One region of the Leptolyngbya sp. AN02str genome, then DNA from elsewhere that is predicted to be linked to it. Evidence: riboswitches for the same ligand, from Rfam matches in the RefSeq annotation. Region 1 holds a riboswitch; each other region holds the start of a gene.
The links. A riboswitch is a leader RNA that binds a small molecule or an ion and turns the genes downstream of it on or off. The one in region 1 is predicted to bind cobalamin.

Region 1 (7,643 bases):
ATCCACAATAAAGGGCGAGGTCACAACAAATTCGGCATCGGGTAGCGCCTGTTTGAGTTCGCCCAAGGTCATGCCCAGCTGTGCCGCGCCAATGCCATCGGCAGAGAGTTGAGGTGGAGCGGGAGTGGGCGCTTCTGCTACTGGGCTGGGCGACTCGGTAGATGGCTCGGTGGGGGTGGCAGTGGCTGAGGCTACCGGTTCGGGATTGTCGCTGCCGCCGTTAGCGGGCGGAGTTGTGTTGCAGCCAACGGTAAGCAGCAGAGTGCCTAGCACCAGACTGACGTGAATAGGAGCGATCGCACGTTTGAACACCATACTTTTCCTAATACCTGACAGAGTGGTGGTTGCAAAACAACCTCCAAAGCTTAGACGAAAACAACCAGAGTGGGTGCCAATTAGTGGAAATTTTGCGCCATTTTTCACTTCCCGGCTTGCAGGCAGCATTACAGAACCGATAGCGGATTGAGCCATGCTTTGAGCGTATGCCGCAGTTGGTTGAGGTCGCGGGTGGCCTCTTGCCGCACAAACTGACCGATCGCATCAAACGGAGAAAAGTTGCTTCCAGCCTGCCATTTAATGTCTTGCCCTAGCGGAGTCAGGTGGTTGCCTTTCAAAATTTGCACCGTGGTCAGTTCGGGGAACCGAGGCATCAACACATCGTGCAGCGGTCTCGTTTGGTCAATATCATCGTTGGTGAACTTAACCAGCAGGTTGCGCTTCACAGTGTACTGTTCGCCAATTAGCCGAAAGGTTTCTTCCGGCGACGGGGTAAACTCCACATCCATACGGGCCAAATCGGGCGCTAGCTGAAGAAACTGCGACGTGAACTGCGAAAACTGCGAACCAAACTGATACACCTGCTCGGCAAAGGGAATGGCCCGTCGCGCCGAGTAGTTATTAAACGAGATGAGAATATTACCAGCCCGCTCTTGCTGAAATTGGCTGCCAATCAGCAAATGCAGCTTGCTGCCCATGCTGTGGCCAATGCCATACACCGGAATGTATTCCTGCCGAAACACGCGATGCTCTAAATAATCGTAGGCGCGGTTGAAGGAGCGCAACACGTCGCGGGCGATCGCGCGATGGTCTAGCGTGTTCACAAAGGGGGTGGCAACGACGGCATATCCCTCGTCTGCCAGAGATTCCAGCAGGGTGCGATAGGTCAATTGCGGCGCGGTTGCCACAAACGCCCCACCCAAGAAGTGAAGAATAGCCTCCGGTCGAGATGGAGTTAAAACCCAGTTGCCTGCAATGTCTCGCCAGTCCATAAATGCGTGCCCAGAAAGACCAAAAAAGAGACGCTGATTGCAGCCCTTACCCTAAATCCCTCTCCCAAGCTTGGGAGAGGGACATTGACTCTTGCCCCCCTTCTCCCAAAATTGGGAGAAGGGGCTGGGGGATGAGGGCCAAGATGAGGGCCAAATTGCAAAACTAGGATTGTTCCCCCGATTGCAGCGCTTCTCTTATCCTAACGAGCTTGAGGCAAAATCATCCGGCGATCGCCATTGCCAAAAATGCCGCTCCCATCGCCGAAATCACCAGTGCCGGAATACGCATGGGTTGATGCAGCTTCACCCGATGCTGCAATGCTCGACCCAACGCCAAGGCACCCAGGGCGATCGCATACTGAATCAGCGTAAAGCCCAGCAGGTAACCCCCAATGGGCGCTTGCTCCGCGCCAATAACCGTTTCGCCATAGGCATAGCCGTGAAAAACTCCGGCGATCGCACCCACAATGAGCACCAGCATTGGCGATACCTCGCGCTTTAGCAGCAGCACACCCAAAGCCAGCACTGACAGCGCCACCCAAATTTCCAGCCCAGCGACATTCACCGACGAGAGATGCAGGCCAGTTCCAGCGATCGCCGCTAGCAAAAAGCCCAACGGCACCCACCAGCCGCCCACCCGCAGCGAGGCCAACAAGCCCAGCGCCACAACAAACGCCAAGTGATCCAACCCCACAACGGGATGGCCCACTCCCGACAAAAATCCTTCAACAAACGTTTGGGGCGTCATGCCACCAAAAGGATGGTGCGCCAATGCCGGAGCCGCCAGCAAGCAGCTCGTAGCGATCGCACCCATACCCAACACACGCACATTACGCGTTGCCATAAACTCTGAACCTCGCAGATAACGTTGGCAGTTTCCTTCTCCATCGGCGAGCATCCTGGCTTAAGAAAAATCTTTTCTTTCACAGTTGCGGGACAGCGGCAGACTCACACTGCACTTTCCTCGACCGCACGGCCTCCAAGGGCTGACTTCCCCTTGAAACCAATGGAGCCACGCCATCATATCACTGCAACGTAAATCCAAGGGCATCTGTTCACCATTGTTAGCTGTTTCTTTTGAAATCTATAAACCTACTAGATGAACAGCCAAGATATGTTTCTGAGGCGGGAATACTATTTTCAACTTTGTTATTGTAAGGAACTGCTGAAGTATGGCGAATGAAATCATTTCTTACTTGGAAATGTGCCAGCGAGAGGGAACTAACCTTCAGCGTGGTATGAACTATGGCCTTGGCGGTACTCATTCAGTGATTTTGATGTCACTACGGTCTAACGCACCTTACCGGGATCGACTAGATGATGATGGGTCTGTACTTATTTATGAAGGGCACGATGAACCGAGAAGATCCCTGGCTCAAGACCCTAAAAAGCTTGATCAGCCACAATTTAGGCCAAAAGGTCGTTTAACTCAAAATGGCTACTTTCATGGAGCTGCACAATCTTATAAAAGAGGTGAGCGATTACCTGAACGAGTGCGAGTTTACGAGAAGATTCTTAGTGGTGTGTGGTCATATAACGGCGTCTTTCACTTGGTTGATTCATGGCAGGAACCAGATGAGCATCGACAAGTTTTTAAGTTTAAATTGATAGCTGTTGAGGGAGAAGAAGATTTACAGCAATCTACATCGCCCTCTGCTGAGCGGCGGAGAATAATTCCTTCGGCGGTTAAGTTGGCTGTGTGGAAACGTGATGAAGGTAAATGCGTTGTTTGCAAGGCATCTGATGAACTGCATTTTGATCATGTAATTCCATTTTCTCGAGGTGGGACTTCTGTAACAGCAGAGAATGTGCAATTGTTATGCACTCGACACAATCTTGAGAAGAGCAACAAGATTGTGTAGTTCAGTTAGTTAAGACGCCATTGCAGTAAACAGATAAAGCCCTGTCGAGCTGGGTCGAAACTGGCTGTTCAATTGAAGAAGAACATGCTTCAACTAGAAAAATAAGTTGGCATAATCTATCTTATTTCAAAACTTCTTCGAGTTTGTGCTGTTCCCAGAGTTCCTCGTAGAGGCCGGGTTGGGCAACGAGTTCGTCGTGGGTGCCAGCTTGGACGATGCGGCCTTTGTCGAGGACTAGGATGCGATCGGCGATCGCCGCTGCCGCCATTTGGTGGGTGATAAACAAAACCGTTTTGCGGCGGGTGCCTTCCTTCAGGTTTTGCAAAATTTGCGTGGCGGTTTGGTTGTCCACGCTGGAGAGCGAGTCATCCAGAATGAGGATGGGCGCATCCACCAGCAAAGCGCGGGATAAAGCGGTACGCTGCCGTTGACCACCCGATAGCGTAATGCCACGCTCTCCCACAATCGTTTTGTACTGTTGGGGAAAATTGAGAATTTCGGGGTGGATTTGGGCTTGCTTGGCGGCAATTTCCACCTCATCTTGCTCGGCTACGGGGTCGCCGTAGCGAATGTTGTTCTTAATCGTTGTGCTGAACAGGAAGCTTTCTTGCGGGACGTAGGCGATCGCCATTCTCAGGTCTCGCAGCCGAATTTGCGTAATATCGATGCCATCCAAAAATAGTTGGTTAGGGCCAATCTCCAGCAGGCGAGGAATAGCATTGGCCAACGTGGACTTACCCGAACCGATGGGGCCAACAATTGCAACCGTTTCCCCCGGCTTTACCGTAAACTCAACCTGCTCCAATGCGGGAGTTTTCGCATCGGGATAGGTAAAGTTCAGGTTGTGGGCGCTCAGCCAGCCGCGTACATCTTCCTGGGGCAATGGCATGGCATTGGGCGCATCGTGAATTTGTGGCTCTACGCTGAGAATGTACTCCACCCGATCAATACTCACCTCGCCCCTCTGATAGGCCGTAATGGTAAAACCGAGCAGCGCAGTTGGAAAGACCAATCGTTCCACATACAAGAGCAGTGCAATAAAGTCGCCAATGCTAATGCTGCCATCGGCGATCGCACCCGCACCCAACCACAGCAGCACCAGTAGGCTAATGCTCGCCAACCCACCCAACAGCGGAAACAGCATGTTTCGAGTTCGGGCCAGCGTTAGGTTAGCGCCGTACAGGTTGCGATTCAGATCTCGAAAAGCATCCCGTTCGTTCTCCTCCTGTGCATAGATTTTGATCAACGACATGCCGCTCATGTCTTCCTGAATCAAATCGCTTAGCTCAGAAGTGCGCTGCTGAACATCCAACTGCTCTTGCCGCAACCGATTGCTGAAGAGATGCACCAGCGAAAACATGACGGGATAAATGGCGATCGCCGCCAAGGTTAGCGGTGTGCTAATTCCCAACATGACTGGTAGCGTTAGCGCATAGGCAAAAATTGTGTTGGCCAAACTCAACACCGCAAAGCCCAGCAACCGTCGAATATTGTCCACATCGCTCGTCGCACGGCTAATCAGGTCTCCTGCTGTATTCGCCGAAAAATAGGATGGCTCCAGCGTTAGCAAGTGGTTAAAGATTTGCTGCTTCAGGTCGTATTCCACCATGCGACCCACACCAAACAGCCAAATGCGAGAGGCCATGCGCACCAGCCACATCACCGCCGCCAACAGCATCACCATGGATGCCACCCATACCACGCGATCGTAGCTAAAGGTTTGCTGTAGCTCGTCAATCCCCGATCGCAACAGCAGGGGAATGTACACTCCAATAAAGTTCACCACGAGCAAAGAGCCAATTCCCAACACCATCTTGAGCCAGTGCGGGCGCAAATACTCGCCTAAAATTTCAAACTTTGATCGGGCCATAGCCAATATGGGGGAGGAATGAGTGGGCAATGTTTATGATGAACACTTAGATAATCCTATCGAGGATCGAGGTCATCGGGGGGTGAATGTGCAGCAGCACAGAACGATCCACCATCCCCCACTGAGAGGAGACCCACTAGAACTGACAATTTCTAACAGATCGGGCAGATCGAGCGATCGCGCCTAGACTCCGCTCAACAGTCTCTCTAACAACCTCTCTAACGAGCAACCGTAAACGCAGAGCAGACCCGATCATCCGTCAAGCCGTCAACTCAGGGCGCAATCATCTACTGTTTCACTAAATTGGGGCGACAAGCCACCCCCGCAAGAAGTAATACACCGAGGTCAGATACTCATCAACCACGCGTGTTGTGAGCGCCAGCGCATCCACATTGGGAATGATGTCAGACACGCGGGCCAGCAATCGGCCACCGTCCTCAAGCTGAAAGGCAAATTGATCCGTTGGTTGAGGAATCGCCCGAATGCCCAAATAGGCAAACGTTGATACACTGCGGCTCAGGCTGAGAGAGGGGGTAACCAACACGATCGCATCAGTTTCTCGACGAAAGCCCTGAAACTCCAGCAATCGGCTAACGGCCACCGCACTACTGTACAAATCCGTTCCTTCGGCCTCGATCAAAATGCGATCGTTGGGGACGCCCGCTTCAGTGAGGAGCGCGCGAATGGTTTGCTCTGCCATGGCCTCGTCGTTCGTAGCGCCCATACTTGGCCCCACTCCCACCACCACAAATGGGTTGGTCACGGGCGCATACTCGGCATACAGGCGCGAGGCATACAGCAGGCGCGAGGCCAACACATTGGCAAAGCCATCCTGCGTATTGCTGACCTGGACTCGGCTACGAAACGATGGGTCGGATGGGTTAATGCCGTCGCCAGTGACCACGATCGCCCGAATTTGATTAGCAGCGATCGCATTTTGATACGCAATTGGCGCGGTTAAAGATTGTTCGGCCTGTAGCGTCAGCCAATAGGCCACAATTGGCATACTCGACAGCAGCAAAATCAGAAGAGCCGCCAACACCTGGTTTGCTGCAATTTTTTTGGTGCCATCCTTTAGGGCACTCAGCAATAAGAAAATGACCAACCCCAACGGCTTGAGCGGCAATGACAAAATGCCCCATACCGACGAAACCGTGCGGCTGGTGGGATCGACAAATGCCAACACCACAAAGGCTAAAACAATCAGGCCGCCCAACCAAGTGAGATAAACCCTGGGAATAAACCGATTGAAGACGTACCACAGGATCGCCACAATCAGTAGCCAGAGCAAAATTCGGGTTAATACTTCAAACATGACAGCATCCCTCGTGGGGTTTGCTCAGGACGGCACTACCCATTCTGGAGTAAGTCCGCACAAACGTACCAACTTCTCGGCAAAATTTGGCAAAAAAAGAGGGTGGTTGCCCACCCCCTCACATCATTCAGTTCCTAAACAGAGAAATAGAGCGATCGTGCGATCGCCATTCCACATCGTAACTAGCTTAAGCAGGCTCAACCCGAGCGTAGAAACGGCCTTGAATCCGCACATCCACAGCTTCTTTACCACCCATATCAGTATCGGAGGGCTGGATGCTCTCAAAGCTGCCCGAAATTTCGCCCGTGGTGCTGTCAACCTTGGTCACCTGGAGGGAGATTTCGCCCTGTCCCGTTACAAACTGCTTCTTGTTCTCTTTTTGCAGTTCATCCTCATCAGCCTGAGGCAGTGCAACCGCAGAGTCATACCCCGTGGTCAAACCACGGCCCTTAGGATCGAGGAAGTTTGACGTACGGTAGGAAGGCACTTTGAACTTGCCAATAAAGTCGGTAGAAGTGTTCACACCGTCAACACCAGGAGCCGTGCTAGCAACCAACTCTTTAATGGTGAACAAGAAAGGAACCTCTTCGCCACCAGGCAGCAAGACGGTCGTAGCTTGGAAATCAAATCCATCCTCTTCGGTAAAGACCAGGCTATGGTCAGGCCCATAGGAAATTTTGCCACTTACTTGGTCAATCGTAGAGGTGTAGCGAGTCAAGGGACGACCCGTTACGAACTGTGAAGATTGGCGCTTGCTGCTTGGCTCAGTCTTCACCGCGTAAGACAGAGGCTCTAGACATAGGCCTACCATGCGGTAGGTTTCTCCATCTCCAATGGGAATGCTGCCACGCTTGGTTTCCACCACTTCGGGACAGCTATTGGCCAGTCCGGTTCCTCGAATTTGCTCGTAGGTAAGGGGGCCATTTGAGTCAGGTCCTGAACTGCAAGCTGTAAGCGCACTCATACAGAGTGCAACAAATGCAATGATTAGAGCGCGATACCTCATGGTCAACCTCGAATATCTCCAACCTGGATTTATGTGTAAGTCTGGATTTTTTATGAATTTGAGCTATTCAGCATTCTACAAGACCTTGGGCGCATCTTTTGTCGGATAACTCATTCGTGAATTATTAAAAGAAGTTGTCACATTTAACAAAATGTTGCAATACGCAATGCACGATATTTACGATTTGACGGTGTCATGTTTAGCCGCACCTGTCTTCACAATTCGCTATGGTCTGAGTAGCAAAATCAACAAACTTGAGTTGATAGGGTGAATTTACCTGTAAAATCGCGTACTTCAGGGCTAACTCCTCGTTTAAATTTAA
Region 2 (7,643 bases), on a different contig from region 1:
CACCTTCTACATTGCGACGGGAATTGAAAGGCCAAACCAGGGCCGGGTTTGGCTCGATGGGCGCGACATTACTGCATTGCCGATTCAAGCGCGGGCGCGGTTGGGAATTGCATACTTGGCGCAAGAACCCAGCATTTTTCGCAATTTGACCGTTCGAGACAACATTTTGCTGGTCTTGCAACAGACGGGAGTTCCGCGCGATGAGCATGATGATCGCGTTCATGGCTTGCTCAAAGATTTTCGGTTAGAGCGTGTGGCAGATACATTGGGGATTCGTGTATCGGGTGGAGAGCGTCGTCGAACCGAAATTGCACGGGCGCTGGCGGCTGGCCCCCGAGGTCCCCAATTTTTGCTGCTGGATGAGCCGTTTGCTGGGGTAGACCCGATCGCCGTGGCCGAAATTCAGGCGATTATTGCTGGACTGCGCGATCGCCACATGGGCATTCTCATCACCGATCACAACGTGCGCGAAACCCTCGCCATTACCGATCGCTCCTACATCATGCGCGACGGTCAAATTTTGGCCTCGGGCAGCACCGAAGAACTATACGCCAACCCCTTAGTTCGCCAATACTATTTGGGAGACAGCTTTCAAGTTTAGCCCAATGCCCCCGGCTCGTCGCTTGGTTGATGGGCCAACGCTTGGCTGTTCCCTGTTCTAGTTTTCCATGTTTGAACTGTTGTATCGATACGCCGCCTAGCGCCATGAGTGTTGGTTCTTCCTTGCAAAAATCTGTTTATCCCTGGTGGAGCCGATGGCTGCCGCTGTCTGTCATGGATCGGTATATCGTCTCCGAACTGATTCCTCCCTTTTTGTTTGGGGTGGGAGCCTTCACCTCCGTTGGCGTTTCCGTTGGCAGCTTGTTCAACTTGGTCAATCAAGTGGTGGAAAAAGGGTTGCCGCTTTCCATTGCCTTTGAAGTGCTGCTGCTCAAAATGCCGGAGTTCATTGTGTACTCCTTCCCCACGTCGGTGCTGTTGGCCATGCTCATGACCTTTAGCCGACTGGCGGGCGATAGCGAGCTTGTGGCACTGCGCGGCTGCGGGGTGAGCGTTTACCGATTGGTGCTGCCTACGCTGGCGTTTTGCTTAGTCATTACCGGGCTCACGTTTCTGTTTCAAGAAAGCATTATGCCAGCCGCCAATTACCGGGCCTCTACGACATTGGAGCGGGCACTAGGCGACGAAAAGCCCGATTTTCAGGAGCGCGACATTCTGTATCAGGAATATCGCACGGTGGCGACTCCCGAAGGCGGCAGCGAGAATACCATGGCGCGCTTATTTTATGCCAAGCGGTTTAATGGCACCGAAATGCAGGGCCTAACAATCTTGGACTTTTCACGGGATGGCTTAAGCCAGATCATCAGTGCCAAGACGGCCCAATGGGATATTGCAGAAGGGCTGTGGCAGTTTCGAGATGGCACCATCTATGTCGTGTCGGAGGATGGTTCGTTTCGCAATATTGTGAAATTTGATCAGCAAAATCTACAGTTACCCCGGACGCCGCTGGATTTGGCAAACCGTCGCCGCGACTACAACGAAATGAACATTGCTCAAGCGATGGAGCAATACGACCTGATCAAAGACAGTGGCAATGAGGGGCGCATTCGAGAACTGCGGGTGCGAATTCACCAAAAGTTTTCGCTGCCGTTTATTTGTGTGGCGTTTGGTTTGGTGGGGGCGGCGTTAGGGCTACAGTTGCGGCGCACCGGACGGGCAACGGGTTTTGCCATCAGCATTCTGATTGTGTTTTTGTATTATCTGTCGGCGTTTATGAGTGGGGCGATCGCCCAGGCGGGATACTTGCATCCCTTGATTGGCGCGTGGTTGCCCAATGTGTTTGGCCTGACGATGGGCTTGCTGCTGTTGGTGCGGTCTTCGCGCTAGGGAGTTGGGTTTGAGTGGGCGATCGCTCGTTTTATGCTTGCCCAAAGATTAATCAGTAATGTCTAGACATGTGGATGGGTGTGGTAGAAGGGCGACTCCACCGCCCTTCTACCACACCCATCCACAACTGTGAAACAACCTGAGTTTTGGATGAGCTGAAGTGCCCATTTTTGCGTGCGCGTTGCGCACGCAAAAATGGGCTTTTCTGAAGTTTGCGCGCCGCGCAAACTTCAGAAAAGCCCTTAACCGAAACTGACGTTGAAACACAACCAGATTAATCCTCGGGAGTGGAGGATGGGCTTACTGCGGAGATGTGGGCTTGTGGCAGAGTGCCCCACAGCTCATTCAATGGGAAAAATCGAAACACTGCCTTGCCAATAATATTGGCTTGTGGCAAAAAGCCCCACACATGGGAGTCGTTGCTGTTGTTGCGATTGTCGCCCATGACAAAGTAGGCGTTGGCCGGTACGGTGACGGCGGGCATTTCGTAGGCGGGAGGGGCGGCAATGTAGGGTTCTGCAATGGCTTGCCCATTGACGACTACTTGGCCTTGATGCACGGCGATTGTTTGACCGGGTAGCCCTATGATGCGCTTAATAAAGGCTTGGTCTTGCCCATAGCCAATGTCTTGCAAGATGGCTGGCGGTTCAAACACGATAATGTCGCCTTGCTCGGGCGGGTGCAGCCGATAGGATACTTTTTCCACTACGAGGCGATCGCCAATGGCCAGCGTTGGCACCATGGAATCGGACGGAATGAAGCGCGGTTCAGCAATGAATGTCCGAATAAAGAGAGACAACAACAGCGCGATCGCCAAAATTTGAACATTTTCGCGCTGCGATTGCCAAAAGCTGGGTTTGGCTTCGGGGGCGGGTGTAGAAGCGGGTTTTTGAAGGTCGGTGGGTTCAGTAGCCATAGGGATGCAAAACACGTGCAAAGCCCATTCTATAGCGCGATCGCAAACGGAAGATCTGAGGTGGCAGGGTACACCCAGAAACCTGTAAGTGCGATCGCGCTCAGTAAGCCAAGCGCTGATTAGAACGCCACAAACTTTTCCATGCGGACAGAGCGAGGCGAGGCGCCCAAGCTCATCATGGCATCGTAGAGCTGGCTGGGGCGATCGCCCACGGCGCAAATTTCCACTTCAGTTTGTGCCCAATCCAGGTTTACGGTCGTTAGCAGCGCTTCCGGCGCGAGGTTGATGGCTTCGAGATAACGGAAGTTGGGCCATTGGGCTGCTAGCGATCGCCAATGATCTCGATAGGGAAGCTGATCGGCTGTTTCGGGATTGGCCTGCACCAAGACAATCGAGTGGGCAAAGCGGCACTCATGCAGCCAGTCAATTTGGCTTTTGAGCGGGGCAATGCCAGAACCCTCAGCCAGATAGAGGCGATCGCGCGTCGGCAGCTCACTTAGGGTCATTAATCCGTAGGGACCGCGCACCGGGATCGTGTCTCCAGGCTGCAAATCTTGCAAAAAGGCCGAACTCCAGCCCACCCGCGAGACACACAGCTCGATTTCGGGACAGGCGGAGGGCGACGAGGCCATGGAATAGATTTTGGTAAAGGATTTGCCATCGCGCTCAAACTTGGGCCAAACTGATTGCCCTGGCAAAAAGCCAAACGTAGCCGCGTCTAGCTGTAGCCGAATGGACTTGATCGTAGGGGTCAGCCACTCGGACGCGACAATCGTAGCGATACAGTCCATGGGCTGGCATGGACGCAAAATTTCGGATGTTTGCATAGCAGTTCAGTTTCCGTGCGACGCGGGGTTCGATGATGGGACGGCTCAAGCAGGCATTCTGACTCGGAAACGAAGTGTTTCGTTACAGCTGCGGCACAGTGCCGGACTTGCACCGGACTTTCCCTCACCTATGCCAACGAGGCGCGGCATAGGGTGCTTGGGCTGATCCCCCAAGCAGCCTGAGCGATCGCTGAGTTGGTTGCATTCGCCATAACCCCACTATCAAAAGCGGGATAGACAGAAGAAACCAACAGCGACCTAAGGGCCACATTGTAGCCCGAATTCTGTCCGTTTCATCCATGAAAGTTCCTATCGTTACGCGATCGCACTCTTGATATGGTGTAAAAGGCCCAAAAAAACACTGCCAGTAGCGTTGTGCAGCGCTGATGGCAGTGAACTGTGGGTGTGTACTGAAGGGAGTGGCTGAGAGGGCGATCGCGTGAACTGATGAGTCGCGCAGCCAGCCGGGTTGTGTTGGTTGTGAATATCCATAGCCGTGTGCCGTAGGGCAGTGTGCTATGGATGATTTATCTTGGGATAAAGCTGCGGCGATCGCGCAATCCGTCGCTTGATGCCAAATGCTTGAGGTCAAATGCTTGAGGCCAGAGCGCTTACAGAACGCCGAGGTTGGCCAAGCCCAAAATGGCACCAACGCCTAAAATATGGCCAAAGGATGTGGTGGCCAGCAGTGCGGGTAGGCTCAAACCGCCAAACAAGGCAGAAGAAGGTAATTCGGGGCCGACGGAGGGCTGTTGAATGCCAGCTTTGCCAATGGCGATCGCCAAAATGTTGCACACAATCATGACAATGGCGACTTTGGGGCTCCAAGTTAGGGTTGCGGGAATGGTCGCCAGCACAGTGGAAATAAACAAGGCAGTCTCTCCTGAAACGTGGAATCAACGTTGTTCTTTCAGTGAATTAGAACAAATAATCGCGATCGCACAAAACACTTTGCAGCAATAGTTAATGTTTGTGTAAAGTTTTGTATGCGATCGCTGTGGCCCATGCTTTCTGCCGTGGATTCTGTCTGGCGTGGGGCAATGCATCTGCACGTGGGCGATGCGAGGATATGCCATAGTAGAAAACGGCTTGCATGCAGACGGTCATTTCTCCAAGTTGGGCGGTTACTTATGAGTGCTGGGTCGGCGTTGCCTTCCGTTACCTTTCAGCAGGTTGGGTTCATTTCACCAGAGGTGTCTGCCGATGCGTGGGCGCGGCATGCCGAAGGGTCACCCTTGCGGCTGGGGGTGCTGGCGTCGGGCAGTGGCAGCAATTTTGAGGCGATCGCCCAGTGGATTGCCGATGGGAAGCTCAACGCCAAAATTCACGTGCTGGTGTACAACAAGCCCAATGCCAAAGCGAGCGATCGCGCCCAGCGCTGGAACATTCCCAGCCAATTGCTCAACCACAAAGACTTTCCCACCCGCGAGGCATTGGATGATGCGATCGTGCAGGTGATGCGTGAACACCGTGTAGATTGGATCATCATGGCCGGGTGGATGCGCATTGTGACACAGCGGTTGATTGATGCGTTTCCAGGCCATGTGCTGAATATTCATCCCAGTCTGCTGCCCAGCTTTCGGGGGGCGCAGGCGGTGGAGCAAGCACTAGCCGCCAAGGCCAAGGTAACGGGCTGCACGGTGCATCGGGTGGCGCTAGAAGTGGATAGTGGCCCCATCTTGATTCAGGCGGCGGTGCCCATTTTGCCGAATGACACGGTAGAAACGCTTCATGCCCGAATTCAGGCGATGGAGCACCAGATTTTTCCTCGGGCGATCGTGCTGGCCTCGGATACGCTGACTTCAGATGTGGTGGCTCCAGATGTGGTGGCCTTGGGTGGCGATCGCCCCATCTAGAACCGGAAATAGTGCATCACCTGCGCAGTCATTGCGGCTGATAACCCAAGCCGCTGCTGCAAATGGGCAATGTTTTGAAACCGACCGTAGGATGTGCGATTTTGCACGATCGCCCGAGCCAGGTAAATATCTACGCCGGGAATGCGGGTTAACTCCTCGACCGAAGCCATGTTGGGGTTCATGGGCTGGGCGATCGCCGCACTCGCCGGGTCGTAATAGTTGAATTGTAGGACGGGAGCCAGCCCTGCAATGCGCTGCACTGGCACACTCAACGCTGCCGCCAAATCTTCTAAACAATGGAACTGCACGCCCGATTGCACCAGAGAAACGAGCGATCGCGCTTGATGAATGGAAATGCCTGGTAGCCGCAGCCAATCATCCACACCAGCCCGGTTCACATCAATGGCCACGCCAGCCTGCGCCGCCAGCGAGATTTCGTGAGGCTGCAACCGATAGTAAGGATTTTGAAAGCGCGATCGCCCTCCCCTATCCCCAAACGATAACCAGTTTCCTAACGCCATCTCCATACCCTCCACACCCTAGCAGGCCACCACAGGGGGTTTGACAAGCTGGGAACCCCCCCAAAAACGGCGATTTATTCGGGTTTAATAGGTTTGTAACCTATCAAACCCAGCGTGGCAGAGCCCTAGCCCTAGCCCCCAAATCCTAGCCCCTCCCGACTCCCGACTCCCGACTCCCCTCTAAATCATCCGATCCAACAACTGCCGACGCTTTTGCTCAAACTCATATTCCGAAATCAAGCCATCCTGGCGCAGGCCATCTAGTTGGCGTAGGGCATCGGCAACGGCACCAACTTGGGCGGCATTCACAGGGGTGGCCTGCCCAGCTTCGGCTTGCAGCGTCGCCACATCGTTAAAGTTTTGGTCGAACGCCGCTTGCCCCTGCGACAAAAACCAGATGCCTTCTACAACGCTGGCAATTTTGGCAATGGGATTGAGCGTGCCAACGGGCGATAGCCCCAGCACCAGGTAGAGCATGCCCCATCCTGGCTGCCGTAAGTAAAACTTGTGCAATCCCGGAATGACCACGCCAGCAAAGGCCAGCGCAGCCGCTATCGTTCGATTTTTCGGCTTGGTTAGCATTGCTCAGCCTGCAAATACATCTGTTTGCCTAAATCCCCTTCATCTTATAGCAGACCTTTTGGCTGGTGAGGTATGGCTTTGGGGCATTAGCGATCCCTTCCCAGTCTATGTGCCGAAAACTGCTTGGAGCATGACAAAAGCCGCCCCTCGCACGAGAGACGGCTTTGTTGAATGGGTGAGCCAACCCAACAGAAGGTTAGCGGCGAATAGCCTACAGCTTGGTGCCGCACTCAGAGCAGAACTTGTGGTCTACAGAGTTTTGCGCGCCACAGTTGAGGCAGGTCAAGTCTGCACGGTTTTGAGGCTGAGGACGCTCGGGCAAGCCCAACATTTGAGCATTGCTCTTACCGGGAGCCACCATGGGGTAGCAGTTCTCTTCACGAGCCACCTTCACATCCAGCAGTACAGGACCATCGTGGGCCAGCATTTCGGCGATCGCATCCTGCAACTGCTCGCGTTCTGTCACGATCATGCCCTTCACGCCAAAGGCTTCGGCCAGCTTCACAAAGTCAGGCATACCGGGCTGCATATCCGAGCAAGAGTAGCGCTCTTCGTAAAAAGTTTGCTGCCACTGGCGCACCATGCCCTGCCAGGCATTGTTGACAATCACTGTTTTGACATTGATGCCGTACTGAGCCAGCGTGCCCAGCTCTTGCAGGTTCATTTGGAAGCTAGCGTCGCCGCTAATGCATACCACCTGCTCATCGGGAAGCGCGACCTTGGCACCCATAGCGGCGGGCATACCAAAGCCCATGGTGCCCAAGCCAGCGCTGGAGATCCACTTGCGCGGGCCACACTTGAGGAACTGAGCTGACCACATTTGGTGCTGGCCCACATCTGTGGTGAAGAAGGCATTGGGCGCTTGACGACCCACTTCCACAATCACTTCTTGCGGAGAGATGCGATCGCTGTATCGAGGCACGGTGAGCGGATAGTCCTGCTTCCAGCTGTCGATGCGGCGCAGCCAGTCCTGGGTCAGGCTGGGATCGGGATCGTAGCGATCTTCGGAGTCACGACGCAGCAGCTCGGCCAACACATAGCGCACGTCGCCCAC
Region 3 (7,643 bases), on a different contig from region 1:
AAATCAGCGTTGTTGGCACATAGTGCATTACTTCTTGCAGAACGGGTTTACCCGTAACGAAGGACTGTCCGAAATCTAGCCGCAAGACGTGCCAGAGCCAATCGAGATATTGGATTGGAAGCGGGCGATCGAGTCCAAGTTTTTCGCGCATTGCGGCGATCGCTTCTGGGGTTGCCGGAATATTTGCCACGCGCAGCACTACCGCCGCCGGATCGCTGGGCATTAGTTGAATCAGCAGAAACGTGACGATCGAGATTCCCAGCAACACGGGAATAAGTTGTAGGATGCGCCTAAAGATGTAGTGGTCAGTAAGTTTCACAGGAATATTTGTGATGGGTTAAAATGCACCCTCACCCCTACGCTGTGGGAAGGAAGAGGTGAGGGAATCAGGAGTGCCTTTAGGACTTACTGAGTTTGCTCAGCGGCACTTGATTTGCCTGGGGCATAAACTCAAATCCAGATAACTCTTTGTGCATCACGGCAACGTTGGTTGAGTAAGAAATTGGTAAATAAACTGCCTGTTCATGCAGCGTCGTGAGAATGTCGCGGTAAAGCTGTTGGCGCGGTGCTTCCTCAGTTGTCAGCAGCACTTCCCCGATCTTGCGATCGATCTCAGCTTTCATCGGCAGTCCTTGCTGAGCTGCGTAATCAGCATGAGACGGAACGCGCATCGAAGATACCATTGCCTGCGGCTCGTAGGGTGGTCCCCAAGTGTCGTTGAAGATCAGGTTAAATTCGCCGTTTGCCTGCCGATCTAACCAGGATTGCTCTTCTTCGCCCAACAGCCGAACATCAATCCCGACTGCTCTTAGATCAGCCTGAACCGCTTCGGCGATCGCCTTATCCACATTATTTTCCCCGCTAAACGAGAGATCGAGCGTTAAAGGCTGACCGTCTTTCTGGCGGATGTCCTGTCCTGCGGGCTGTTGCCACCCAGCTTCGTCGAGTAAGGCTTTAGCTTGATCCAGGTTATAGGCATAGGGTTGCAAGCCAATATCGGCATAGGGTACTTCGGTGGAAAAATAGGTGTCGGCTCTTTGTTCCGTGTCGTAGAAAATGGCGGAAACAATCGCATCTTTATTGACGCTATGCTGAATCGCCTGCCGTACATTCAGGTCTGCGGTGGCTCCCCGATTGGAGTTGATGGCGATCGCTCGCGTATTCAGCGGTGGCGATACCTCAGCCGTATAGTTTCCAGAATCTCGCAGTTGCTGGAACGAGTCGAGACTAATTTCACCGTTACCGTAAATTAAATCAATTTCGTTGTTTTCAAACGCCAGTGCTCGCGTTTCGGCATCGGGGATAATCTTGACCGTCACCTGCTCAATGGCAGGTTTGTTGCCCCAATAGTTCTCGTTGCGCGTGAATACGGCTTGAGTATCCTTCTGGTAATCGGCTAACACCCAGGGTCCTGTACCGATCGGGGCTTTGATGCCTTCTGCGGTCGTGCCACTGTCGGGAAACGCTTTGGGCGACAGAAAACGAACCGGACGAATCAATGTCAATTCTTGTAAGGCTGGGTAATAAGGCGTTTTTAGATACATCTGCAAGGTGCGATCGCCCTGAACTTCCACGCGATCGATCGCCTCAATCAGTCCCAGCCAGTCATGTTCTGCACGGTTTTGCAATATCTGATCGAAGTTGGCTTTGGCGGCAGTGGCATCAAACGGAGTGCCATCAGAAAACTGAACGCCCTCGCGCAGTTGGAACGTGATCAATTTGCCGTCGGGCGATACTTCCCAGCTTTCTGCCAGTGCGGGCTGAATTTCGCCGCCGCGATCGTAGCTCACCAGTGGCTCATAAATTAAATCCTGAGCAAACATCTGGCTAGGATTGTACATATGCGGATTGAGCGGTCCCACATCCTGTGACCAGGAGAACGTGAGCGTTGAATCTGTAGAGTTTTGGGATTGACTGTCGGGCTGGGCACAGCTTGGCAGAATGATCACAGCGGCAACCGCGATCGCCAGTAGCGCACGAAAAAAGATTTTTCTCATGAGGAAATGGTCACTAAATAGTTGTTTCGCTCTCACGTCGGATTAGGGAGGCCATTGATTCTAAAGAGGTAAATTCGTTTATTTCAGTAGTCAAATGACAACACCATCGGGGTCAAACATTACTACTTGAATCAGGGATGAAACAATGCGGAGGGGAGGGATAAAACGGTGAATCAGAGCAAAGTTTTATCCTTTTTTAAGGCATACCTTCTTCCAGGAGAAATTTTGAAGATGCAACGGCTATAGCGGAAAATGACGAGTTCGTCTGGACAACGATCGTCCACGCCAGCCAATTCGCTCCTAATGGCAGCTTGACATTGTTATCAATCGTCTCAAAGGCGATCGACACAAAACCATCATTATCCAGATGATCGGAATGGTGATGATGGTGCTCATGAGGGTGCTGGGTTTAATTTTCATGATGACCATGCGAATGGTGATGATCATGCGATGATGATCGTGATCGTGCTGAGTTTGCTCAATCTCTTCTTGAACGAGATCGGCATAGTATCCTACGTCTAATATCAACGGCAGTGGCACCATTCCATGCTGACTGTGCAGGATTCTGGCACCTTCTTTGACCGTATGGATATAAGCTTCCAGGTTTTGGATTTGGTTTGGATCTGCCAAATCAGTCTTATTCAAGATCGTGACATCTCCATAGGCAATCTGCTTGAATGCCGCTTCACTGTCGAAATGATCCGGCGTACATGCCTCAGAATCGACAACGGTGACGATCGAATCTAGCCGGGTCAGGTCACGTAATTCTGTACCCAGAAAGGTCAAAATAATCGGCAGTGGATCGGCAACACCTGTGGTTTCTATCACCATGTAATCGACGCAATCCTCCCGTTCTAGTACCCGATAAACAGCATCCACCAACCCGTCATTAATCGTGCAACAGATGCAGCCATTACTGAGTTCCACCATGTCTTCATCCATCGCCACCAGTAATTGGCTATCGATGTTAATATCACCAAATTCATTCACCAGAACGGCTACTTTCAAATCTTGGCGATTGCTGAGAATTTGATTGAGAAGTGTGGTTTTACCGCTGCCTAAGAACCCTGTGATGATGGTGACAGGCATCCCTCGCGTAGGGAGCTCAAACACTGTCGTGGTTGTCTCATGGATTGTGCCCGTCATATCAAACCTCCATTTTCTCTAATTGAGTGAAGAAGCGGTAGCAGCCATTCTGGCTGCTACCGCTTGCTGCATAAACCGGAAAATGTTGTAAAACCCATTGCTCCGGGAGGGGGTAAGACTGACATCCAGGCCCGTTTGCTGAATAAAATCCGGAGTTAGTTGGAGTATTTCGTTGGGGGTAAGTCCGTTTAACCCCTCGATCAGTAAACCCACCAAACCCTTTGTAATTTGAGCATCTGAGGTTCCGCAAAACGTAACGCTATCATGGTGAACCTCAGCCGTGATATAGACCTGCGACACACAGCCTGGAACCTGGTTGGCTGCGATCTGCTCCGCTTCCAGTAACTCTGGCACCCGTTTTGCAAACCAGAGCAAATACTCATACCGCCGCTTCGACTCAGTAATTTGTTGAAACCGTTGAACAATTCGGTCCAAGTTGGGGGGCAGAGGTCGAGAAGCAGAGGGCATAGCGATCCAGTCTCAAAGTTATAATAATGATAATCATTCTCATAATATAGGAAATGAGTGAAAAACTGAAGTAGTTCTTCGCAAATGGTGCAAACCCTGCGGCTGATCTACTTCCTATGCAGTGCTAAGGCATACTGCTATTGATCTAACCAAACCTGAAATTCGGAACGTTTCATAACACCCTTGTTGTGTTATTGTTCAGTTATTCATTCGGTTCTGATGGGAAGCAGCCATCAGACGCAAGGGGGAAAGTGCAGTGCGAATCTGCCGCTGTCCCGCAGCTGTGAGGAGAAGTGCAATTCTCTGAGTCAGAATGCCCGCCGATTGGTAAACCCGTTACATAAACATCTGCGAGGTACGGATGATGAAAACTTCAAGCTTTTGTGATTGGCATTTTGTCGGAACTTTAAGGTTGTAGCGTTCTGAGTTGGACCAAGCTATCGACATCCAGCGAGGCTGCCTTGAGTAAAGGGGACTAGTGGATTTGCTAACGAGCGATCGCAGTTAGCCCTCTTTTGTGATGTCTTGGTGACTGCTTCCCAGTAGGAAATAGTCGCTTTTTTACTGCTCAGTGACAAAGTTTAGGACGTTACAACAATGACGATTCAAACTGCAACGTTGGGATATCCCCGCATTGGCAAAAACCGTGAAGTTAAAAAAGAATTAGAAGCTTTTGGAGTGGTAAATCGGATGCGGAAACTCTGCTGCAAACCGTTCGAGAAGTTGAATCTGCAAACTGGAAGACGCAACTTGAAGCAGGCATCGATCGCATCGGTATCGGTGACACGACACTTTACGATCATGTTCTGGATTGCATTATTCGTTTGGGGCTAATTCCCGATCGTGTTCGTCATCTGACTAGACTAGAGCAATACTTTGCATTGGCGCGGAGCAGGACGGCATTCCGGCACTGGAAAGGACCAAATGATTTGATACCAAATCACTATCTGGTGCCCAAAGTTGCGGCTAATGCAAAGCCAGAGGCAACCTTTGCAGACTTTTTGAATGGTGCAGCGGGCAAAAGCCCTTCTCGATGAACGCATGGTCAATGGCACTACGGCTACTGGATCTCTAAACCGATCTCTAATTCAAGACTCAATATGTTCAAGTATTATCTACATCGTTCTGAAACAATTCCTAAATCCGTTCATTCATTGATGAAACACCAAGTCGCCTCCCAATCCAATTCCCCTCCTCAACCCGGTTCAATACAGATGATCGATCGCATCTACAACTTTATTCCCTCTAAAGTTCAATCTGCTGTTTGATAGAAACGCTATACAGCTACATTCATTCAAGCATTCAATCTGTAGAGATCGAGTGGTTGGTAGATTTCCGCTTGCGTAGATAACTCGCTTCAAAGTTATTCTTCAATATTGAAAATTGGTTCTGATAGGGAGCAGCCGTCAGACGTAAGGGGGAAAGTGCAGTGCGAATCTGCCGCTGTCCCGCAGCTGTGAGGAGAGGCGTAACTCTCTAAGTCAGAATGCCCGCCAATAGTTAACCTACTTTCACCCATCTGCGAGGTACGGATGATGACTATCTTTGTGCGGCTTTCCATCACCGGAAAGCTAGTTTTTGGTATTGTTGTAGGTACAATTGCCGTTCTCTGCAATGTTGCGATCGGAGTTGCTCAACCTGTTTCCCCCTCTTCTGCATCAGAGTTACTCGAAGAAGATGAGGAAACAATTAGAATTACGGTTACAGACAGAATTCTGAATCAACCTGTTTATGCTCCATTTCGGCGGGAGGCAACGGTAGAAGATTCTACCCGTCCTGTGTATGTGGTTACTCGTGAGCAAATCGAGGCGCAAGGAGCCAGAACAGTTCAGGAAGCCCTGAGATATCTACCGGGCATTCTTATCGATGGCACGGCGGGTGGACAATTAGGCGCACTCAGCAGCCAATTTATTCGCGGTGGCAATTCTGCTCAGGTGTTGATTTTGCTGGATGGTCGCCCCATCAATGATGTGGGATTTTTTGGTGGATTTGACCTGTCTGAATTCACCACAGATAATGTTGAACGGATTGAGTTATTTCCGGGAGGAGGTTCCACCCTCTATGGTTCCGATGCGTTGGGTGGGGTAATTAACATCGTTACTCGATCGCCCTCTGCTGAACCAGAAGTCACAGTGCGAGCTGCCGCAGGTAGCTTTGGACTGAATGAGCAAGCCATTCAAGCGCGGGGCACTACCGGTGATTTGGGTTGGGCGCTAGGCTACTCTCGCATTCAGTCCAACAATGATTTTCCCTTCGAGATCGTTCGCGTAGCGTCTCGGAACGAGAATCGCATTGACTTAGAAAATCGCCGCGAGAATGCCGAAGTTCTCTACAACAACTTAAATTTGAGTTTGCAAGGACAATTGGGCGATCGCAACACCCTCAACTTCAGTGCCCTTTACCTGACAAAACAATTTGGTGTCGCAGGCGGAGTGCCTATTCCAGACAGCATTGGAGAATTTAACACGCTTACACCTGAAGCGGAACAGTACACCGATGAAGTGTTGTTAGATCTGGTTTGGCGATCGCAGTTAGGACGCAGCGATCATTCATTACTCACCAGTCGCGTCTATGCTGATTTCCTCAGCTATAACTTCAATAACCCTGACCCCAGCACCTTTGGAACTAGAGATGATGTCAATCGCCGCGCCTTGGGTGTGCAAGTCCAGCACAGTTGGCAATTTGCCGAAAATCAAACCCTCACCTATGGCGTTGATTACCGCAATACGCGATCGCGCAATACCACCTTTAGCTATGGTTCAGGCACGACTAGTGTCAACTATGACGGTGACATCAGCCAGGGCGCGCTGTTTGCTCAATATGAGGTGGATTTCACCCCTGACTTCAGCGTTAACCTGGGGCTGAGGCAAGATTTCAACAGTTTGGCGAATGGCTCCTTCACGTCTCCTAGCGTCGGTGCACGACTGGCACTTAGCCCCAGCACCACCCTGAGAGCCAACTATGCGAGAAGTTTCCGAGCACCGCAAATTTCAAATTTGGAAGGACTGGCAGCTTTTAATGTCGTTGGCAACCCAGATTTACAACCAGAAACAGGCAATAGTTTTGATATCGGGATTGATCAAGAATTGGGTGAAATTGGTCTGCTGCGGCTGACTTTCTTTCGCAATCAGATCGATAATTTGATTAACTTCAGGTTTGGTTCTCCCAGCACGTATGAAAATATTGGGCGCGTCAGAACACTAGGACTGGAAGCTGACTTGAATCTGCAACTCGCTCGTAACCTCTATGCTTTTGCTAACTACACGCTAAACGATCCGCGAATTGTGCGCGATCGCAACGCCGACATTGAAGATAACCAACTGAGTTTTCGAGATGCTGATAGCTTAAACGTTGGACTCGCCTACGAAACTCCTGAAGGCACTTATGGTGCCGTCGTTCTTCGCAGTCTCAGTCGTTACTTTGTCAACAACACCAATACCGAATCCTTACCAGGGTACACCACAGTTGATTTCAAACTTCGCATCCCCCTGGGGAGGACTGTGATTTTTAATGGCAACCTCGATAATCTATTTGACGAACAATATGAACAGTATCCAGGCTATCCTGCGGTAGGACGCAGCTTTCGAGTCGGAATCAGTGCCAGGTTTTAGGAGAACGATGATGAGTAACTTTTCACGCCAAGTTACGCCACTCCATCACACCATTACAGAATCCTTGCCAACGGGCGGACACGTTGAGTACGAAGACTTTCCCTGCACCATTGATGTGACCGGGCCACTGCTCTACACCCTGTTTCAAGAGCGCTGGCAGGAAACTCAGATTGGTCATGTTGTAGAAGGCAGTGTGCTGGAGTTGGAATTCACTCAACCGCCTAAAATTTGCATTCTGTATGATGGCTATCTCACTGTCGTTACCGAGGCATGGCATTTGCATCTTTGCCTGGAAGAACATCTGGGTGGACCGTTAGAGAAGACCCCTCCCGACCTGCGGCGTGAACGACTGATTCACCGTGCCTCTCTCTATCGACGGTTGAATGAACGAGGAGAAGCCCGCAGTTGGGGGATTCAGTTC
Region 4 (7,643 bases), on a different contig from region 1:
CGCAGAGGGCTTGTCCTTCACTCAAACCTGCCTGCCTTGCTTCAGTCTGGGAGAAGCGGCAGAGAATACAAACAAGTAAGGTCGCTTGGGACATGGGGTTAATCCATCTGATTGCATTAGTATTTAGCGTTTCTGGCGAAAAACGGCTTGAAATCTAACGAAAACAACATTCTGAAAACAATCCATCCTTCGAATTAAGCCAGTTTTAGGAAGTGAATTGGATGGCGATACGACTTGGTGTTTCACAAATGGACGAATCGACATAGGAATTCTTCCGGCACGATGCAGGTAATACTTGAGCATAATCATCCACTCTTTAAAGGTAGAATTCGGTCAGTCTAGGGGGTTGACCTGTGGTAAAGCACGGTTTCTGCTGGCAATGCACAAACGGCTGGTTGAAACTCCTCCCAGGTTTTACATACTTGTTCGTAACATTGGGGTGGCGTGATCGGTAGATTTTTCAGGTAAAAGAACGTCACTTGGTTAAACGATTCCATTAGGAAGACCAATCCAGTTGTTGGATTGTAAGAATCCACCGCTTCCAGAATGTGGGCATTCATGAAGTGATGGCGCAGAATCACCGTATCAGGAGCCGCTAACCAGGCGTTCAGAAAGGCAGCCAGGCGCGATCGCCGGACGAAATAGGTTTTGAATGCTTCTCCAGTAATCCCCACACCAGGAGAATTAGTGCTGCAAATAATCGCACCCCGTTCACCGCCTAAGTAACCTACCCAGGCGTTATAGCCGATCGCCAACAAATTTGTAGCAATAAACTCTTGCTGCCAGTCCATCATATCGGGCGCTTCATTCATAAGTGACTCCTTTGGGGATTAAGTCAATTTGAAACTCTGCCCAACGGTGTTGCACCTGCACATAACACTCGGCAGGAGAAATCTTGAGGTTTTCTAGCAGGTTGATGTCAACTGCACCATTACCAATAACCAGAAGCGTGATCGTTCGTTTCGGATCATAGGTAGAAATTGCCTTCAGCAGTGCCTTGACTGCTTCTGGTTGCAGTTCCAATGCTTGCAGATACGCTTCTACTTGCGCTTGCGGAATGAATACCTGATGAAAGGTTACGGTATTTACCTCCCAATCAATACAGGAAGAAATAGTATCGACAACAGTGCATACCACTATTCCTCTACCTGTATTCAGATAACCGTTCCAGGCAGTGTATCCGATCGGCAAAAGGTTTTCCCGAATGAATGGGTTTTGCCAGTAGCCGCAATAGCCTTGCCATACTTCATTCGTTGGTCGCATGGGTTTCCTCCCGAATAATTTTTGCGGCTTCTACCATGTTTTTCAGCGATGGAATCACTTCCTCCCATCGCCGTGTTTTTAATCCGCAATCAGGGTTGACCCAAATCTGTTCGATCGGTAGATTGGCAATCCCAGTTTTTAGCTGTTGAACCATCAACTCAGTACTAGGAACCGCTGGACTATGGACATCGTAAACGTCGTTACCGACTTGATGTTGGTAGCCTGCATCCGTAATTTCAAATAGGGTCTCATTGTTGCTGCGGCTATTCTCGATCGACAACACATCCGCATCCAACCGCTCAATGTGCTGAATAATGTCGCCAAACTCCGAGTAGCACATGTGGGTGTGAATTTGAGTTTCGGGCTTGGCAACTCCTGCCGCCAAACGGAACGCATCGACCGCCCAAGACAGATACTCATTCCAGCGTTCTGGCTTCAGGGGTAATCCCTCCCTCAGAGCGGGTTCATCAATTTGCACCATCTTCGCCCCAGCCGTTTCTAAATCTGCCACTTCTTCCCGCAGTGCCAAAGCAATCTGCATTGCCTGTTCACTGCGAGGAATATCCGTGCGGGTAAACGACCAGTTGATCATTGTCACGGGTCCAGTCAGCATCCCCTTCATAATTTTATCGGTGAGAGATTGCGCCACCTTGAACTCTCGAATAGTCATAGGTTGGGTTCGGACAACATCTCCGTAAATAATCGGTGGACGCACACAGCGACTGCCATAGCTTTGCACCCAACCGTGTTCGGTAAAGGCAAATCCAGAGAGCTGTTGTCCAAAGAATTCCACCATGTCAGTGCGTTCAAACTCGCCATGCACCAATACATCTAGCCCAGCTTCCTCTTGAATTTGAATGCACTTGGCAATCTCTGCATCGATCGCCGCTTCGTATTCGGCTTGAGTGATTTCACCCCGTTTTAGCTTCACTCGTAGTTGCCGTCCTCTGAGGTTTGTGGAAATGAGCCAATGGTTGTTGTCGGAAAGGGCGGCAGCGTTGACTGGAGTTTTTTGCGTTGCTCATAGGGCATAGCGCGCTCCAAATGATTGACAGTCAGGTTGCGGAGCCGATCTTGTACTGCTGAATTTACAGGGCTGAACTGCTCAAAGGTTTGCCAGTGGGTTTGCACGACTGCTAATCGCTCGCTCGGAGCATTACCATCAAGCGTCTGTGCCAAGATCACCACTTCATCCAGCTTTTGTTCCGCGAAACTCAATACATTTCGCAAGGGTTCCGGCAGTTTTGTCTCTCGCGTCGCATCATAGGGAACAAATTGCAGGGATGATGAGGGATGCAATCGAATATTTGGCGTAATGCCGTGAATAGTTTCTAGTGTTGATAGCACTGATTCGGGAAGAATTTTCCAGATGTTTCTTGCATCTACAATACCTACACCTAACTGTTTATCGGATGGGAAACCGTGTTGTTTCAACAAGTCTAAATTGCATCCACGGGTAAAGTCTAAACTAATGCCAGCAATAGGTAATTGCATCACCCAGGGATACGTGGTTCCCAGATCGTCAAAATAGGTGACGAGATGAACGGATACACCGATTTGAGCAAGCTGGGTGCAGGTGATAGTAATTGCCTCTTTCAGATCCGCTGCACTGCTGGTGACGAGAATCGGTTCATGCACCTGCACCTCGGTGACGCCTAGCGATTTCAGTTGAGTCAGCAATTCACAGTAAAGCGGCAGCAATTTGCTCAAATGGTTTGTGAAATCACCTTCCAGACGGCCCAGTTTCAGAAGCGTGACCGGACTGAGGAGAATGGGAACGGCTCGTTCACCCAGAAGAGTTTGCGATCGCTGCACCGTTGCCAAAAAATCTGCAAAGTTTGCCTCTGGTTGTGCATCAGCCGCAATCTCAGGTACCAAATAGTGATAGTTGGTATCAAACCATTTGGTCATTTCCATCGCTGGAATGCCATCTTTGCCGCGTGCCATTGCAAAATATTGATCGAGTCCCGACAGATGACGAAAGCGATCGGGGATGAGGCCGAACCAAACTGCCCAATCCAGCACATGATCATAAAGCGTCGTGTCACCGATACCGATGCGATCGATGCCTGCTTTGAGTTGCGCCTTCCAGTTCGCAAATTCAACCTCTTGCACTGTTTGCAGCAAAGCTTCTGCATCAAATTTATTGCTCCAAAAGGCTTCTAATGCTTTTTTAACTTCACGGTTTTTACCAATGCGGGGATACCCCAGCGTTGCAGTTTGAATGGTCATTGTTGTAACGTCCTAAACTCTGTAAATAAACGTGTGAGAACAGCTGCCTCCCAATTGGGAAGCAGGCCATAGGCAGACAAAATGAGGATGGCTGACTTAAATCGATCGCAAAATTAGCAGCTACCTTCACTCAGGTAGCACTTCTGCATATCAGCCGTTCGTTTAACTCAGATAGTCAACTCAGAACGCTACAACTTTAAAATCCCGACAAAATACCAATCACAAAAGCTTGAAGTTTTCATCATCCGTACCTCGCAGATGTTTGTGTAACGGGTTTACCAATCGGCGGGCATTCTGACTCAGAGAGTTGCGCCTCTCCTTACAGCTGCGGGACAGCGGCAGATTTACACTGCACTTTCCCCCTTGCGTCTGATGGCTGCTCCCCATCAGAACCGACTTGACCCCAACGATAGCACAGTTGTAGCGCAGTGCAGCAGCTTCACCCTGCATTTCTTCGCAGCTAAAATGCTGAACAACTTCAAAATATAGCGCCTTTCTAAAATTACTTGCGCTATCTGTAGAGTAAAGATGATCCGATTTGATTTTTTTGTTTTATGCTGAGTCGAACATCAAGCGTCATCTTTGTACGGGTGCGCTTTTCTCTGATTCAGCTTTTCAAGAATTTCTTATTTCTGAATATCTACAGGATTAGGTTCGATCGCATTCAGCAGTGGCACAGCCGATCGAATCTCTGGATAGACGATCGCATTTGTGCGATTCCACAGAGCAGATCCGTCAAAGGCGGAATCGCCAACTTTGTAACCTGCTTCAAGGCTTTTCTCCTGCCAGTCTTCTAATTCAACTAAAGACAGCGTGTTGCTTGCTCAGTGATCGAGATTCATAGTTTTCGGCACAGGCCCGCTATCCATTTAACCTCTGTCTTTTGAAGGATAGAAATTAGACCTAAGTAAAGATGCTCATTCATTAGGGGTCTCTTAATCTAAATCGAGTACCAAAATTGTGATCAAACAATAGAGGAGACAATGATGGCAGATGAAGCATTGAAAAATGATATTCCAGAGATTGATCCGACAGAAGTCGAAGATGCCAGAGTTGCGATCGCAGATAGGGATCGATCCTTCCTGGAGAAAGTGATGGTTGATGGAGGATTTTCTGACCCCTACGATGCCAGAGACTTCACCGAAGTTGTCTTTCGAGTCATGCGCGATTTGATGACTACAGAGGCAGCTGATCGCGTTGCGGATGAGTTGCATGAAGAGGCAATGCCTACCAAAGAAAAGGCGCTTCAGATGGAAGTGACCGACCTGTGGAAAGATACCAATCCGCTAGTTGGATTTTTGAGTCGGGTGCGTCCACCTTGGCAAGGCCCAGGCATTTTCAAGATTGATTCCGATCGCTTTTTCTTCCGGGTTGCAAACGAAGGTGGGCTTAAGCGAAACCCTGAGAATAAAGATGCTGAGCGCAAGCAGGCGGTGAAAGCAGTGTTTTCGGCAACTAAGCGGGAATTGTCAGAAGAGCGCATTCAGGAAATCGCTACCTGGCTACCGGACGGTGGGGTGCGAGAACTCTGGGAGCAAGCCTAGCTATAGATCGTGCAGAGAAAGTATTCGTACTCATAACGTTTAGGATTACGATACTGAATCCTGATTGTAGTCTGGTTATTTTACAAAGAGCAATTGTTTTACACGTTTGATCCAGTCGACGCACAAGCTGCAGGAATGCTTGTGCGTCGATATTATCTGGGGATTGTGGCCGCAATCAGTTTGACCGTCGTTGCCAATTTACAAACGTGGGCGTTCTGTTGATGATTGTGCTGCCTGTTGCCCTAGAATGACCGCTTACTTGCTGGTAAAGGAACTCCATCAAATGATCCTCTTGAGTGCAGGCATGGGTGCATTAGCGGGTATTGTCGGTATGTACTTGAGTTATTCCCTGGATATTCCGTCAGGGTCTGCGGTCGTGCTGGTTGCTTTCGGACTATTTCTTCTAGCGTTTCTATTCAGCCCATCTCAAGGGCTATTAACCCAATCCCGATTCAAAGCGCAAATTGCAGGTTTGATGCAAGGGAGCGAGAAGTAATCCTATCCCAGTCACAGGTTTGGACATTTCGACTTAAATGCGATCGCCTCGCACTCAAGATCTTGCCTTACCCCACACCCGCTTTGGCGGTTTGTGGCCAACCGTCTTCACTCCATTGACAAAGAGCGAGTCACTTGCCAGTTCCTTTGCCATCATCGGAATCAACCGTTTCAGATTGGTACTGTAATTGCTTTGCCAAAATTCTGACAGCTTTGCCCTGGCCACTTCATTTACTAACACTGTTTTATCCGGCATGATCAGCACCATTGCCACATGCCCGGAGTTTTCTGTCACTACAAACACGAAGTCATCGCGGTCGGCTTTTAGACCGTCGTAACAGTAATCAATATGCTCCTCTAACTCGTATTCATAGAGAGAATATTCCATTTTGCCCTCTTCCAGCAGCGCTTTACGGAGGAGGGCTTCTATCTTTTTGCTCATAAGTTGCCTTTCTCGCTATGCATCAAGTCCATAAATTCTACCAGTCCTACTCCTTTACCCTTCCAAACCCTTCAGAGTCCAGTGACCGCTTGCTCGATAAAAGCTACCAACAACAATCCCCCTCCAAATTGCCAAAGATCCTGTATTATGAGAATGATTATCATTTTTATAGGTAGCTTGCTGCTAGAACAGTATGTCGCCCGTCTCCCAACCCTTGCCTGCTTCCCTTGAGCGGATTGTCCAGCGGTTCCAACAGATTTTGGAACCGAAGCGGCGCTATGAATATCTACTCTGGTTTGCCAAACGTCTGCCGCCATTTCCCGATGAGCAAAAGGTGGCAGAACATAAAGTTCCTGGTTGTGTTTCTCAAGTGTATGTGACTGCCAGTTTGCAGCAGGGCAAGGTGATCTTTCAGGGAGATTCCGACTCTCAACTAACTAAGGGATTAGTAGGGCTATTGGTTGAAGGATTGAACGGGTTGGCCCCCGCAGAAATTATCCAGTTAACACCCGATTTCATTCAGCAAACCGGGCTGGATATCAGCCTGACTCCGTCTCGTGCCAATGGTTTTTACAACATCTTTCAAGCCATGCAACGGAAAGCGCTGGTCTATCATCTGGCTGCGACTTACTTGCAAACTTAAGGAGTCATTATGTCCAATTTAGTGATGCAAGTTTGTCCAGAATCAGTGAGCGTTCCTCAGCGCATCATACCCGTTACCATCATCACAGGCTTTTTAGGCAGCGGCAAAACAACGCTACTCAACCATATCCTGAACAATCGCCACGGGTTAAAGATTGCCGTGATTGTGAATGAGTTTGGCGACATTGATATTGATTCACAACTGTTAGTTTCCGTGGATAAAAACATGGTGCAACTGGGCAATGGCTGTATTTGCTGCACCATTAATCAAAGCTTGGTTGATACCGTGTATGAAATGGTCGATCGCCATAACTCAGTTGACTACATTGTGGTTGAAACGACTGGCATTGCTGACCCCTTGCCGATCATGTTGAGCTTTGTCAGTACAGAGTTGCGGGATGTCACGCGGCTAGATTCAGTGCTGACAGTTGTGGATGCTGAATCATTTACCTCCACGCATTACGAGAGTGAAGCCGCACTCAACCAGCTCATCTTTGGGGACATTATTCTGTTGAATAAGACCGATCTGGTTTCTCCTCAAGTTGTGGATGAGGTGGAAAATTACATCCGCTCGATCAGACCAGGCGCTCGAATTATCTCAACTCAATATGGGGAAGTGCCACTGACACTAATCTTAGATATTGGATTTAATGATGCCAGCACCTACCTCAACTCATCCCAGCCGACTCATGAGCATCATGACCATAGACATTCTCCCCATCTAGAAAATGATGGGTTTGTAGCGGTGTCATTTGAAAGCGAATCGCTTCCAGAGCAACTGTGCCAGCGCCCCTTCGACTTACTCAGATTTCAAAATTTCCTGGATCATCTATCTCCTGATGTTTACCGCGCCAAGGGAATTGTCTGATTTCAGGGCAACCAACTACGCCATGTTTTGCAACTGAGTGGTAAACGATGCGACATAAAAAGCGTTCATGCAACTTCTCTGAAAGAGAATCGATCGCAGTCGCCTAAGCATAATCAGCTAGTGTTTATCGGGCGAAACTTAAATGCTGAATTAATCA

Region 2: another riboswitch for cobalamin. It lies ahead of ACQ4M4_RS08300 (ferredoxin--NADP reductase); the one in region 1 lies ahead of ACQ4M4_RS21270 (HupE/UreJ family protein).
Region 3: another riboswitch for cobalamin. It lies ahead of ACQ4M4_RS04465 (hypothetical protein); the one in region 1 lies ahead of ACQ4M4_RS21270 (HupE/UreJ family protein).
Region 4: another riboswitch for cobalamin. It lies ahead of ACQ4M4_RS26860 (hypothetical protein); the one in region 1 lies ahead of ACQ4M4_RS21270 (HupE/UreJ family protein).

The regions. Positions count from the first base shown of each region.
Region 1 covers NZ_JBNXVR010000035.1:28,927-36,569, reverse strand. The annotation lists gene ACQ4M4_RS21280 (hypothetical protein) at 1-315, opposite strand, end outside; gene ACQ4M4_RS21275 (DUF1350 family protein) at 444-1,268, opposite strand; gene ACQ4M4_RS21270 (HupE/UreJ family protein) at 1,489-2,112, opposite strand; cobalamin riboswitch at 2,141-2,291, opposite strand; gene ACQ4M4_RS21265 (HNH endonuclease) at 2,441-3,130, shown strand; gene ACQ4M4_RS21260 (ABC transporter ATP-binding protein) at 3,252-5,000, opposite strand; gene ACQ4M4_RS21255 (YdcF family protein) at 5,299-6,315, opposite strand; gene ACQ4M4_RS21250 (photosystem II manganese-stabilizing polypeptide) at 6,503-7,321, opposite strand.
Region 2 covers NZ_JBNXVR010000008.1:84,492-92,134, forward strand. The annotation lists gene lptB (LPS export ABC transporter ATP-binding protein) at 1-601, shown strand, start outside; gene ACQ4M4_RS08290 (LptF/LptG family permease) at 706-1,887, shown strand; gene lepB (signal peptidase I) at 2,162-2,803, opposite strand; gene ACQ4M4_RS08300 (ferredoxin--NADP reductase) at 2,923-3,630, opposite strand; cobalamin riboswitch at 3,662-3,806, opposite strand; gene ACQ4M4_RS08305 (hypothetical protein) at 3,946-4,122, opposite strand; gene psaK (photosystem I reaction center subunit PsaK) at 4,242-4,502, opposite strand; gene purN (phosphoribosylglycinamide formyltransferase) at 4,761-5,486, shown strand; gene ACQ4M4_RS08320 (helix-hairpin-helix domain-containing protein) at 5,483-6,007, opposite strand; gene ACQ4M4_RS08325 (SHOCT domain-containing protein) at 6,188-6,589, opposite strand; gene ilvB (biosynthetic-type acetolactate synthase large subunit) at 6,801-7,643, opposite strand, start outside.
Region 3 covers NZ_JBNXVR010000004.1:65,447-73,089, reverse strand. The annotation lists gene nikB (nickel ABC transporter permease) at 1-319, opposite strand, end outside; gene nikA (nickel ABC transporter substrate-binding protein) at 399-1,997, opposite strand; partial or broken gene ACQ4M4_RS04475 (CobW family GTP-binding protein) at 2,326-3,143, opposite strand; gene ACQ4M4_RS04470 (SufE family protein) at 3,162-3,611, opposite strand; cobalamin riboswitch at 3,806-3,950, shown strand; gene ACQ4M4_RS04465 (hypothetical protein) at 4,274-4,648, shown strand; cobalamin riboswitch at 4,979-5,123, shown strand; gene ACQ4M4_RS04460 (TonB-dependent receptor plug domain-containing protein) at 5,144-7,222, shown strand; gene ACQ4M4_RS04455 ((2Fe-2S) ferredoxin domain-containing protein) at 7,230-7,643, shown strand, end outside.
Region 4 covers NZ_JBNXVR010000061.1:1,648-9,290, forward strand. The annotation lists gene ACQ4M4_RS26840 (DUF1636 domain-containing protein) at 1-94, opposite strand, end outside; gene ACQ4M4_RS26845 (hypothetical protein) at 339-812, opposite strand; gene ACQ4M4_RS26850 (hypothetical protein) at 805-1,263, opposite strand; gene metE (5-methyltetrahydropteroyltriglutamate--homocysteine S-methyltransferase) at 1,247-2,194, opposite strand; gene ACQ4M4_RS26860 (hypothetical protein) at 2,191-3,495, opposite strand; cobalamin riboswitch at 3,763-3,907, opposite strand; gene ACQ4M4_RS26865 (DUF2267 domain-containing protein) at 4,479-5,039, shown strand; gene ACQ4M4_RS26870 (metal ABC transporter permease) at 5,103-5,261, shown strand; gene ACQ4M4_RS26875 (metal ABC transporter permease) at 5,287-5,535, shown strand; gene ACQ4M4_RS26880 (hypothetical protein) at 5,590-5,976, opposite strand; gene ACQ4M4_RS26885 (SufE family protein) at 6,170-6,619, shown strand; gene ACQ4M4_RS26890 (CobW family GTP-binding protein) at 6,629-7,486, shown strand; partial or broken gene ACQ4M4_RS26895 (GTP-binding protein) at 7,502-7,643, shown strand, end outside.